Regions from separate parts of the Glaciecola punicea genome, predicted to be linked through region 2. Evidence: predicted binding sites of a transcription regulator. Region 2 holds the regulator's gene; each other region holds the start of a gene.

The links. Region 2 encodes FNR, which switches genes on or off when oxygen is low (the NO sensors DNR and NnrR bind a similar motif). Its sites were predicted from a motif close to TTGATCTAGATCAA; they were not measured.
Region 1: the regulator FNR is predicted to act here: its motif matches at 1,453-1,466, upstream of BAE46_RS08535 (OmpW family outer membrane protein).
Region 3: the regulator FNR is predicted to act here: its motif matches at 2,528-2,541, upstream of hemN (oxygen-independent coproporphyrinogen III oxidase).

What each region holds. Positions count from the first base shown of each region.
Region 1 is NZ_LZXY01000006.1:726-4,943, reverse strand. Features, by position in the region: gene hemF (oxygen-dependent coproporphyrinogen oxidase) at 1-343, shown strand, start outside; gene BAE46_RS08540 (adenosine deaminase) at 401-1,420, shown strand; gene BAE46_RS08535 (OmpW family outer membrane protein) at 1,594-2,295, shown strand; gene aroE (shikimate dehydrogenase) at 2,418-3,248, shown strand; gene BAE46_RS08525 (gamma carbonic anhydrase family protein) at 3,319-3,852, opposite strand; gene BAE46_RS08520 (LysE family translocator) at 3,944-4,218, opposite strand, start outside.
Region 2 is NZ_LZXY01000001.1:146,767-150,984, reverse strand. Features, by position in the region: gene BAE46_RS00645 (glucosaminidase domain-containing protein) at 1-34, shown strand, start outside; gene BAE46_RS00640 (DUF2987 domain-containing protein) at 31-693, shown strand; gene rssA (patatin-like phospholipase RssA) at 712-1,662, opposite strand; gene fnr (fumarate/nitrate reduction transcriptional regulator Fnr) at 1,742-2,473, opposite strand; gene BAE46_RS00625 (sulfite exporter TauE/SafE family protein) at 2,480-3,151, opposite strand; gene ccoS (cbb3-type cytochrome oxidase assembly protein CcoS) at 3,151-3,429, opposite strand; gene BAE46_RS00615 (heavy metal translocating P-type ATPase) at 3,479-4,218, opposite strand, start outside.
Region 3 is NZ_LZXY01000005.1:162,304-166,521, reverse strand. Features, by position in the region: gene BAE46_RS08355 (NADPH:quinone oxidoreductase family protein) at 1-491, opposite strand, end outside; gene BAE46_RS08350 (acyl-CoA dehydrogenase family protein) at 506-1,726, opposite strand; gene BAE46_RS08345 (histidine phosphatase family protein) at 1,755-2,423, opposite strand; gene hemN (oxygen-independent coproporphyrinogen III oxidase) at 2,600-3,982, shown strand; gene BAE46_RS08335 (zinc-dependent metalloprotease) at 4,081-4,218, opposite strand, start outside.

The sequences.
Region 1 (4,218 bases), on a different contig from region 2:
CGATTTAAACAAATGGGGTTTCGATAAGTCATTTTCCTTTATGCAAGGCGTGGGTAACGGGTTTTTAGACGCCTATATCCCTATCGTAGAAAAACGTAAGAACACACCCTTTACAGAAAGAGAGCGTCAGTTTCAATTATACAGACGCGGCCGCTACGTTGAGTTTAACCTAGTATACGATAGAGGCACTTTGTTTGGCTTGCAAACCGGCGGGCGCACTGAGTCAATTCTCATGTCTTTACCACCGCTTACTCGGTGGGAATATAATTATCAACCGTCGCCAGAGTCGCCTGAAGGGAAAATTCAACAGTATCTTAAACCGATAGACTGGCTTAATTTGTAAGCTTTTTTGTGAACAAACGTGACTTTTGTATATAAGTAGTTGATAGGAGCGTCAAGTATGATGTCGAAAAGGCTTAAACACCTAATTCACACACTGCCTAAAGCAGAACTACACTTGCATATAGAGGGCAGTTTAGAGCCTCAGTTAATGTGGGATTTAGCGCAAAAGCATAATATAGCATTGCCGTTTGCGAATGTTGAAGCCATACAAAGTGCTTATCAATTTGAGAATCTGCAGAATTTTCTGGATTTATACTACCAAGGTGCCGATGTATTGCGCGACGAAGACGATTTTTTTGCGCTTATGTGGGCGTATTTATGCAAATGCTATGAACAAAATATTGTGCATACTGAGATTATGTTTGATCCCCAAACTCACACGCAACGAGGTATCGATTACGCTGTGTTTATGCCAGGGTTTGCGCGCGCTATCCAAAAAGCTAAGGCCGAATTTGGCATGTCGGTATATCTTATTTTGTCATTCTTACGTCACCTTAGTGAGTTAAGCGCTCTTGAAGCTTTAGCAGATGCGCGTCCATATTATTCAATGATAACGGCGGTAGGCTTAGACAGCTCTGAGTTAGGTAATCCGCCGTCTAAATTTACACATGTGTTTGCCCAAGCTAAAGAACTGGGTTTTAAGTTAGTTGCGCATGCGGGTGAAGAAGGCCCCCCTGAATATGTATGGGAGGCGCTTGAATTACTAAGAGTTGATCGCATAGATCACGGTGTTCGCAGTATTGAAGACTCAAGCCTAATGGCTTATTTAAAAGAGCAGCAGATTCCCTTAACAGTCTGCCCACTTAGCAACCTCAAACTGCGCGTGGTGAATGAAATGTCGCAGCATAACATAATCCAGTTGCTTGATGATGGTTTGCTGGTAACTGTTAACTCGGATGACCCTTCCTATTTTGGCGGCTACTTAGACGACAATTTCCATGCGCTTGCTCATCATTTATCCCTATCTGAACAAGCGTTAGCGCAGCTAGTGTGCAACAGCTTTACGGCGAGTTTTTTACCTGAATCTCAAAAGCAGCACTGGCTAGCTCAAATACGGGCATTGACTGCTACCGACTGACATTTGCTTATTTGCAATATGCTCTATTTTACTTGATATAGATCAATGAATTAAGCGATTTTATTGCAGGTCGTTAACATCTATTAATCTACATCAATATTTTTATTTCCACGCACTTTACTATATGACGCAAGATTTTTGGTTTCCCCTTTAATTAATATAGTGAGCACGTAATGAAAAAAACTATACTTTGCACTGCCCTTGTTTCTGCTCTAGCGTTATCTAGCGTAAATGCGTTCGCCCATGAAGCCGGCGATATTCTATTTCGTGCCGGTTTCACAACCGTTGCACCAGATGATTCAAGCACTAATATTTTGGTTGGCGGCGATAACTTTCAAATTGGTGAAGCTGTGGTTGGCGGCGTTAGCGTTGACGACAACACACAGCTTGGCCTAAACGTTGCGTACTTCTTAAGCGACAGCTGGAATATAGAAGTATTAGCTGCTACCCCTTTCTCTCATAAAATAGACTTAGCCAGTGGTGGAAACTTGGGGAAAACTAAACATTTACCCCCGACGATAACCGCGAACTATTTCTTCAATCATGGAAGCGCTGCGTTTCAGCCCTACGTTGGTCTTGGCGTAAACTACACGATCTTTTTTGATGAAGATTTCAATACCACTAGCGCAGAGTCCATAAACGGCGCGATTGGCGCTACCATTTCTGATTTAAGTTTGGATAACTCATTTGGCTTAGCGGCGCAAATTGGCGCTGATTATAAAATTGCTGACGGTATTTTCTTAAATGCGTCGGTGCGCTATATTGGCCTTGAAACTGACGCTAGCTTTAAAGTAAATGGCGCAGATTTGGGTTCAATTGAGTCAGTTGACATCAATCCGTTTGTTTACACCATTTCAGTTGGCTACAAGTTTTAACTAAAACAAGTAGAAGTAAAACTAGTTATAGGGCCTCGCATTTATCGCGGGGCTTTTTACCTTTAGGAATGTCTCGTGTTTTTGAGTATCATTAGACATGACTCATTTTTAAGGACTATCACTTGTCGACATATCCCGCAATTGCCTGTGTATTTGGAAACCCAATAGAGCAAAGTAAATCACCTATTATTCATTCTATGTTTGCTAGTCAATTCAATCTTCCTTTACAATATCAAAAGCGCTTAGCACCAAGTGATGGTTTTGCTTTATCGGCTGATCAGTTCTTTGCCGACATATCTTGTATTGGTGCTAACGTGACCATGCCTTTTAAGCTTGACGCATTGCAGTGGGTAGACACATTGTCATCTCAAGCTAAGCGAGCAGGAGCGGTTAACACGATTATAAGGCAAAATAACGGCTTTACAGGTGACAATACCGATGGTGTAGGATTGGTCAATGACCTGCATCAACATAATATTGCTGTAAATAAAGCAAACATATTGATGATTGGTGCCGGTGGTGCAGCGAAGGGCGCAATACCGGCGTTGCTTGATGCCGGTATTAACAGCATTGCAATTTATAATAGAAGTGTAGATAAAGCGCAAGCGTTAGTCAGACATACTAACCGCTATGCAAACTCAAAAGCGAGACTATACGACAGTGCCAGTATGCAGGCATTTGATATTGTCATAAATGCAACGTCCTTGAGTCTGCAAAATGAACTACCCGATTTACCTGATAGTGTTTTTGCCAACCAACCAAGTGTTTACGACATGGTCTATCTTAATAAGCCCACAGTGTTTATGCAAAAAGCGACTAGTTTGGGCTGCACAATGGTTGTTGATGGTTTAGGGATGCTAGTTAACCAAGCGGCGCAAAGTTTTTACCTGTGGTTTGGTCAGAGGCCCTCTTGTGAGCCTGTTTACCTTCATTTGCGCGATTTGAATAAGTGACCAAAGGACCAATAATCACGTCTGTGTCAGTAAAATTGCGCCGGGGCACCAGTTAAGACTAGCGATGTATCTAAGCTTCGTCCATATATTCGTTTTTAAGCATCACATAGTTATTTGCCGATTCTGTCAAAAACGTTTTTTCATGATCATGCAGCGCACGTTTTTTAATGGCTGGGTTGCCAACGTATAAAAATCCGCTCTCCAGTCGCTTGTTTGGCGTAACTAAGGCACCGGCGCCAATAAATACGTCATCTTCCACTACCACGCCATCCATTACAATTGCGCCCATGCCAACCAATACGCGATTGCCAATAACGCAGCCATGTAGCATGCATTTATGGCCCACGGTTACATCGTCTCCAATGATTAAGGGATAACCGTTTGCATTTTTCTTAGTGGGGCGGCTTACGTGCAATACGCTACCGTCTTGAATGTTACTGCGCGCGCCGATGCGAATAATGTTAACGTCGCCGCGTGCAGCAACTAAAGGCCAAATGCTGCTGTCGCTGCCAAGGTGTATATCACCTGCTAGTAGTGCGGTAGTGTCTATATAGACACTGTTATCAAACGTGGGTCTAATTTTCTTAAATGCAGTAATTGGCATGGATCGTCTCGGTAAATTAAAAAAATGATTAGTATTATTCAGCGCGATGACTTTTAAAATGCGTAGTTGTACCGCAATAATTAGGTACTTTTCAAGAAAAAGCCAACCAAACCCCGATGAGTACTAACAAACCACCGCCAATTCGATTTACCCACTGGGCCTTGTCGCTTTTATTCAAAAGCTGTCTTAGCCATTTGCCGCCGTTGGCGTAAAGTAGCATGCAAATTAATTCGCTTATCATAATAATAAATACTAACACTAGGAGTTGAATAGGCAATGGTTTTGCAATATCTAAGAAGGGGGGAAGCAATGAAATCATAAAAGCCCATCCCTTCGGATTGGCTACAGCAGTAACAAACCCTTGCG
Region 2 (4,218 bases):
GATGAGAATAAACGAGGAATTAATTAATCCATGATTGTAAGAATAGGCAAGACCTTTGCGATAAGCTTAACAATAGTAATAATGTCGCTAAGTGCGTCAAAAACGGCAAAATCTGAAGAATTACAAGTTGCTTACAAAACGTTTTACAGCCATGTTAAAAAATTGGATTCACAAGAAACGAATGCGCTGCAGTTCGCATTTGGATTTATGAATATTCGGACCAAATCATTATGCCAAATAAACAGTGCAAGAATCAGCACTGAAAAACAGCAAATCCCTATAGAAATTACGCCGGAATATCGATTTACATTGCCATCTGAAAGGGCACTTAGGCTCGCAGACGCCGTTGTCATCCTCGATTTAACAGAGCCCTCTAACATTTGTGATATATCGGTACAGTTAGAGACAAAACCAGAGCATGTAAAATCTAGTTATACGAGCCAAGAGTTAGATTTATTGTATGACCAGTTCGCCACATTTTTTGATGATATCGGTGGTTTTATGTCGTTTATGATGCCCGAAGTTGACGGTTTAACGATTCAATTTAAAGACAAAAACTTAACGGCAGCGCTGTCTAATGGCATGCAAATAAAGGATGGCAAGCTAATATTGAGTTCTAACGAACTGCCAATATTAAACAACGTGATATTACCAAGCGTCCCTTTACGTATTACGGCTAAAACAAGTCGTTAAGCCTATTTTATAATGGCTTTACTGTATTAGTAGGGCTTTCTTATCGGTGCCTTCTGTTCTGTCCGACTTTCCTACTAAATTTAATTGAAACTCTATTTGCTGCGCTAATCTGTTGACTGCGTCTCGGCCTTTTTGAGATAGCTCTTGGGCGCGGTGAAACTCCAACAAGCTCACATCCCTTAACTGAGGCTCAATAAGAAGGTCAGGCGGATCGCCTGCCAAACGAGAACGGGTTACCCTAGCCTGTAAAATTTCCAGTGAGCTACTCATTACACTCACAATACCCGGTGCCTGCAGTTTATTTGGCTTAGGATCAGGAGAGAACCACTGCTTCACGAGGCCACCGCTGGCATTACCCAAGAGTTTGTCGGTTTTGAGCTGATTCGCTTGGTGTTCCTTTTCAAACTTTTCAATTAGCTGTGGTCTAAAGTCAGCGCTTAAATTAATCGCAATGACAAAATCAGCGCCTAATTGCCTGCATTGATTCACTGGTACGGGATTTACTACCGCGCCATCTACAAGCCAACGACCCTCATGTTCTACAGGCGGAAAAAGAGCAGGAATAGCGCAGGATGCTTTAATAGCATCGTTCACTTCGCCTTGATTGAACACCACTTCTTTACCCGAATATAAATCGGTAGCAACGGCCGTAAACGGAATGTTCATTTCTTCAAATGTAGGCGCACAAAATTCTTCTTTATGCTTAATAAAAACTTTTTGACCACTGGCTAGGCCGCCGCGCTTAAAGCCTATTCCCAATAGGCTAAATACCTGCCATTCAGACAGCGTAAAAGCCCATTCTTCCAGTTCGTCTAGTTTACCGCTAGCGAATGCTGCCCCCACGTATGCGCCTATGGAACAGCCGGCTACCACGTCAATCTTCACGCCGAGATCTTGCAGGGCTTTGATGATGCCAATGTGGGCCCAACCTCTGGCTGCACCTGCGCCTAATGCTAATCCTATTTTCATGTTGTCTCTATGTTGGTCGCGCAGTTAACGGTTTTCTTTCGCTAATTTTGATATCGTTCATAGCAAATATGCTGCTGCATTAGCGAATATGCTGCTGCACACCATCAAAGTTGGTAATGGTGATTAACTTGCCGTTAACTTGAATTAATCCGTCTTTTTGAAAACGCGTTAATAATCTCGAAATTGTTTCAACCGTTAAACCTAAATAATTACCAATTTCACTTCTGGTCATTGGTAGATTAAATTGCTTGGCTGAGTACCCTCGCTCATTAAAACGCTGCGATAAGTGATTAATAAAATACAGCAGTTTCTCTTCAGCGCTTCGCTTACTGAGCAGCATCATAAACTCTTGGTCGTGTTTTATTTCAGAACTCATAAAACGCATAATTTGTTTCCTAAGCTTTGGGTACTGGCTGGCCACTTGATCAAGTGTTTCATAATGTAGCTCGCATACCATAGCCGTTTCTAGCGCCTGTGTATTACTCTGATGGATGTCATTTTGAAGCGCATCGAAACCTATGATATCACCTGGAAAATGAAAGCTTGTGAGCTGTTCAACACCATTTTTATCGCTAATGTAGGATTTAAACGAACCAGAACGGACTGCATATAAGGAGTGGAATTTATCGCCTGCATTAACGAGTTTGTCATTTTTATGCAAAGGCCTTTTGCGTTCAATAATATCATCTAAAGATTCAAGTTCTTGTTCGTTCAGGCTAACAGGCAGGCATAAATGGCTAAAGCTACAGCTTTGACAGTTAATAGCGACTTCAGTGTTAGACATAAATGCTAATTCCTTTTTACGGTTTATTATTCATTATAATGCCACACCCTTGAATAAATCGACAATCAAATATAGCGCAAACAAGAACAATATGCCGGCAATACCTAATCGTGTTGCTTTGTGCTGCAGAATTGGGATTAAAAAACTCGCTCCCATACTAGACGCTACCAGCGCTGGTAGTGTCCCTATCCCGAAACAAAGCATAAACAGTCCGCCTTGTAAAAAGCTACCGCTAGCTAAAGACCAGGTGAGCGCGGAGTATACTAAACCACAGGGTAGCCAACCCCATACCATGCCATATAGGAAGGTATGGGCAGGGCTCTTAAATGGGATTAGTTTTTTAGCGACAGGGGCTAAGCGTCGCCATAAACGAGCACCTGCTTTTTCAAAGTGTATTAAGCCTTTATACAAGTCACTAATATAAAGTGCCAACAGCAATAAAAAAACAATACTTAGGCTTTGTAGTATTAACAACCCGGTTACAACAGAGGAAGTAAACAAGCTGCCGAGCCACCCAGTTACCGCGCCTGCAATAGTATACGAAAATACTCTGCCTGCGTTATAGCATGCTATATAAGGGGTATGGGATTTATTTTTAGGAATAGCAAAGGTAAAGGCACCTGCAATACCACCGCACATTCCAATACAATGAACACCTCCTGCCAAGCCAATCAGAAAAGCCGATAAATAAATATACTCTGACACTATGACTTGCTTTTATTGATGGGCGTTTTGCTTTTACTGTTGGCTTCACCTGTTGAAGAAGCTTTGTCTAAATCAGCGTCGTCATTTTCAACACTTTTGTTAGTGCTTGATTTCGCGCTATTTGTGTTATTTTGCTGTATGTCGTCATCAAACAAAATACTGTAGCCCTGACGTTCTAAATCATCGAACTGATTAGATTTTACCGCCCAAAAGAATATAGCAATGGCTATAGCTACTATAATAATTGCCAGCGGTATTAATACATAAATTATGCTCATTATTTAGTTCTCATCGCATTGCCCTTATTAAACAGTATTCATTAGACATTTAACGCATCAGCCGGGTTGAGTTATAAACCACAATTATAGAGCTTAACGACATGCCAAGCGCTGCCTGCCATGGTGTTAACCAACCCACGACGGCAAATGGTAACACCGAAATGTTATAGCCTAAAGACCAAGCTATATTTTGTTTGATTTTGCGTTTTGTCCGTTTAGCCATCGTAAGCACATCTACCACCGACTGTAGCTTTGGATTAAGCAGTATGACATCAGCAGCGTTCTTGGCCAAATCAGAGGCATTGCCAACCGCTATTGAGACATCCGCCGCCGCCAATACAGGTGCATCGTTTATGCCGTCGCCTAACATTACTACGCGCTTTTTATCTGCCTGTAACTTGCCAATATAGTCGAGTTTGTCTTTTGGGGTGCTATTACCCACCGCATTTTTGATACCTAATTCGATGGCAATGCTGTTTACATTTACCTGTGTGTCACCGCTTAAGATGGTGAGCTCATGCTGCGACAGCTGGCGCACAATATCTAAGGCGTCTGGATGCACTGTATCCGTTACCCAAAAAGCGGCTAATACAACGCCACCCGACGACAGCAGTACATTTGCACCTTTAATTGCCTCACCAATTTCACGGCTTAGTGGCGCATTTAGTGAAGATAATATCATTGATTGACTGCCTAACAGATAATGCTGTTGATTTACGGCAGTCTTGACCCCTTCGCCAATACTCACGGTATAATCACTTATTGAGAAATCGTTACTTGAAAATTCAG
Region 3 (4,218 bases), on a different contig from region 2:
CCCATTGTTTTTCCAATTTGCACCGCAGCAAGTCCGGTTCCGCCAGCCGCACCTGTCACTAGCAAGGTTTCCCCAGATTGTAAGTGCGCTCGCTGTTTTAAAGCGTGGTGTGCAGTAGCATGCGCGGTTAACAAACCCGATGCTTCTTGCAAAGGAATAGCATCAGGAATGGGCATAACCTGCATGTACGGCACCGCTACCTTTTGTGCATAGCCGCCTAGCTGGCACATGGCAATAACTTTCATGCCTACTTTCAGATGAGAGACACCCTCACCTACTTGCGAAATAGTACCAGAGACTTCGGTGCCTGGAATAAACGGCAGTTCAGGTTTCATCTGATACAGCCCCTGCACCAGCAGGCTGTCTGGAAAATTTACGCCAGCTGCAACAACGTCAATTAATACCTCGCCTTTACCTGCACTAGGCGTGTCGACTTCTTCGTAAACTAATTCAGATACGGGTGCAAATGATTTACATAAGATTGCTTTCATTAAAGATGACTCCTTTATAATTTCTTGTTACGACCTAGCACAAGGTTTTTACCTAACTGCATCATATGCACCTGATCAGGGCCATCTGCTAGTCTAATAGTACGAGCATAGGCAAGAGTTGCCGATAAAATAGTGTCTTGAGACGTACCTAAGGCGCCGTGTATTTGAATCGCTTCGTCAATTACTTCACAGGCCATTTTAGGTGCGACTATTTTAATGGCGGCAATAATATTTTTAGCGACTTTATTCCCGTAGTTATCCATGTTGTCAGCGGCTTTTAGTGTGAGTAATCGTGCTTGTTCAATTTTGCAGTACATTTGCGCAATACTTTCGCGCACAGACTGCTGCTTGCTTAAAGGTTGGCCAAAGGCAATGCGGTTTTCGATCCGCTCGCAGGTCATGTCTAGCGCGCGCTGAGCGCAGCCAATTAGGCGCATGCAGTGATGAATACGACCTGGACCTAATCGTCCTTGCGCCACTTCAAAACCGCGGCCTTCCCCTAATACTAAATTTTCTTTAGGAACTTTGACATTTTCAAACAGCACCTCGGCATGGCCAATTGGCTCGTCTAAATACCCCATTGCCGCCATTGGTCTTACCACGGTAACACCCGGAGTATTAAGGGGCACCAAAATTTGAGACTGCTGTTCATGACGTGCGGCCGATGGGTCAGTTTTTCCCATTACAATGAGAATTTTGCAGTTATTGTTCATTGCGCCACTGGTATACCACTTACGTCCGTTAATTTGGTAGTGGTCGCCTTTATTTTCGATGCTGGTTTCTATATTTGTAGCATCCGAGGAGGCAACCTCAGGCTCAGTCATAGCAAACGCAGAGCGTATTTCACCGTTTAGAAGGGGTAACAACCATTTATCTTTTTGTGCTTGCGTCCCATATTTGGCTATTACTTCCATATTGCCAGTGTCGGGCGCGCTACAGTTAAATACCTCAGAGCTGAACATTACTGTGCCCATTAATTCACACAGCGGCGCATACTCCAAGTTAGTCAGGCCAGCACCGTGCGGTAAATACTCTTTGGGTAAAAATAAATTCCATAAGCCTTGGGCTTTCGCCTTGTCTTTGAGTGCTTCCATAAGCTGGGGCGTTTGCCAGCGGTCAGTACTACTGGCCACTAAATTATGATAATGCTCTTCAATGGGATAAATTTCTGTGTCCATAAAGGTAGACAGCTTTGCCATCAAATCTTGGACTTTACTACTATGGTCAAAATTCATGGTGTTCTCCTTGCCGTTTTTGCGGCTATTAACTGTAAGTAATTTTTGCTAAATGTGCGAACGTATCTAAGTGAGGCACATTGTTAAAGCTATTTAACTGAAAACCTGCGCGGTTAAAGTAAAAATGATTCACGCTAGTGTTTTTAATTTGTAAATTAAAGGCAATGGCCTGTTCTACCGATGTATTTAGCAAGGCCATCAAAAATACTGCCATTGCCCCGCCTGAACTCACTACCAGTACATTTTGATGATCGCTTTGGTGGATGCTTTGCGCGCTTTCTTGCACACGGGCACAAAACTGCACCCACGTTTCACCGCCTAATAATACCAGTGATTCGTTTGACCACGCCAGCATGGCTTTTTTTAAGACTCTATACCACTGGCTTCGCGGCGCACCAGAAACAGGCGCTTGCTCTGGACTTGCTTGTAAATAGGCAGCGACAATCATTTCAAAATCAAACTCGTTCCAGCCTGCGTCAGTGGTAATAAGGTGCTCATTGCTTTGGCCTACAATACCGCTAGCGGTTTGTTTGTGCCTAAGCATATTGCCAGCAACCACCAAGTCGAAGCTTTGTTTGCGCTGGGCAAAATAATCCCCTAGTAAGGCGGCCTGCTGGTGACCTAAGTCGCTCAAGTTATCATAATCATGCGCACCAAACGAAGCTTGGGCATGACGTACTAAAATCATTTGTGCCATTTTTTGTCCATTCACAATTGTAAATTTAAGGTTAATTGTTTTAAAAGCATAATAGTAATTGTTTATCTTGATATAAGTACATCAACCGAAAATATACCCTTTGTTTAATGCAGATCAAATGCACATGTTTCAATGCCTGCTATTGTCTACCCAACATTCTTACAAGAGCCACATTTATGAGCACTGCCGAATTTTTTGACAAAAACATGCTAAACAAATATAACACCACAGGCCCGCGTTATACCTCATACCCAACCGCATTGGCATTTAACAAAGCATTTAACGAAGCTGATTTTGTTCATAGTGTTAGCCGCTTAAAAACCACAAAAATAAAGCCTAGCGTGTCACTTTATTTGCATATCCCGTTTTGTCATTCACTTTGCTATTACTGTGGCTGCAATAAAATAGTCACTCGTAATCAAGATAAGCTTGCTAAATATTTGTCTTATTTAAAGCAGGAAATTCGCCTTCGAGCCACTCAATTTCCAGGATTTGAAGTAAGCTCAGTGCATTTTGGCGGCGGTACGCCTAGCTGTTTTAGCGCCCAACAGTTGAACGCCTTGTTACAGGAAGCTCGCAGCAGCTATATCTTTGCCGACAGTATACAGCAGAGCATTGAAATAGATCCCCGCCAGATTGACCTTCAGTATATTGACGAACTGCGAGATATCGGTTTTACCCGACTCAGCATTGGTGTGCAAGACGTAAACCCCTGTGTGCAAGAAAGAATAAATCGCGTACAAAGCACCGACTTCATCTGCAAACTTATTGCAAGATCCAAAGATGTTGGTTTCGCCTCCGTTAATATCGATCTTATCTACGGTCTGCCAAGCCAAGATGCAGATAAACTTGCCAATACGCTCAAGCAAGTTAACCGCATGGACCCAGACCGAATATCCTTATTCAGTTACGCGCATATGCCTAGTTTGTTTCCCGCACAGCGCAAAATTAAAGATGAATGGTTGCCGTCAAGCGACACCAAATTTTCTTTATTTCAGCAAAGTATTACTACTTTGTGCAATCAAGGTTATGAATTTATTGGCATGGATCATTTTGCTAAACCAAGTGATGAACTCAGTCTGGCAGCAAAAGCACGTACTTTATCTAGAAACTTTCAAGGGTATACCAGCGACCAGTCAGACTGTTTGTTGGGCTTAGGAGTTTCATCAATCAGTAGTTTAGGCAGCGCCTATGCTCAAAATGTAAAAAAACTAGGTGAATATTATAAGGCCATAGACGGCTTGCAACCCCTGCTTGAAAAAGGCCTTGCCTTAAACGATGATGACATAATTCATCGAGCTATTATTAATCAGCTGATGTGCAACTTTTACGTGAACAAAGCAGAATTTAGCGAAAAATTTGAGATTGATTTTGACGCATATTTTAAAGATTGTTTGCAGCAGCTGCAGCCATTTGAACGTGACAATTTAGTCACAAACAATTCAGACAGTATTACTATACGTTCCAGAGGGCGCTTGCTGGTGCGCAACATTTGCATGAGCTTCGATCAATACCTGATGAGTCCTGCCCATAAGCTACGATACAGTCGTGTAATTTAGCCTTTCTTGTTAGCCTCTCTTGTTAAGCAATCAAACCCTCAAATTAATACGGCAAGATTAGATCTTACCGTATTAACATTTATGTTGTTGACCGACAACTAAATGGGCGATCCCGGCGGCATAGGCTTTAGCACAACGGCCATAGGCCATTTGTCGTGCTGCCAATAATGCTCAACATGCTTAAGCAGAACTCTATTGGCTAGCTTATCGTCGTATTTCTTCAGCCATTTTTGATA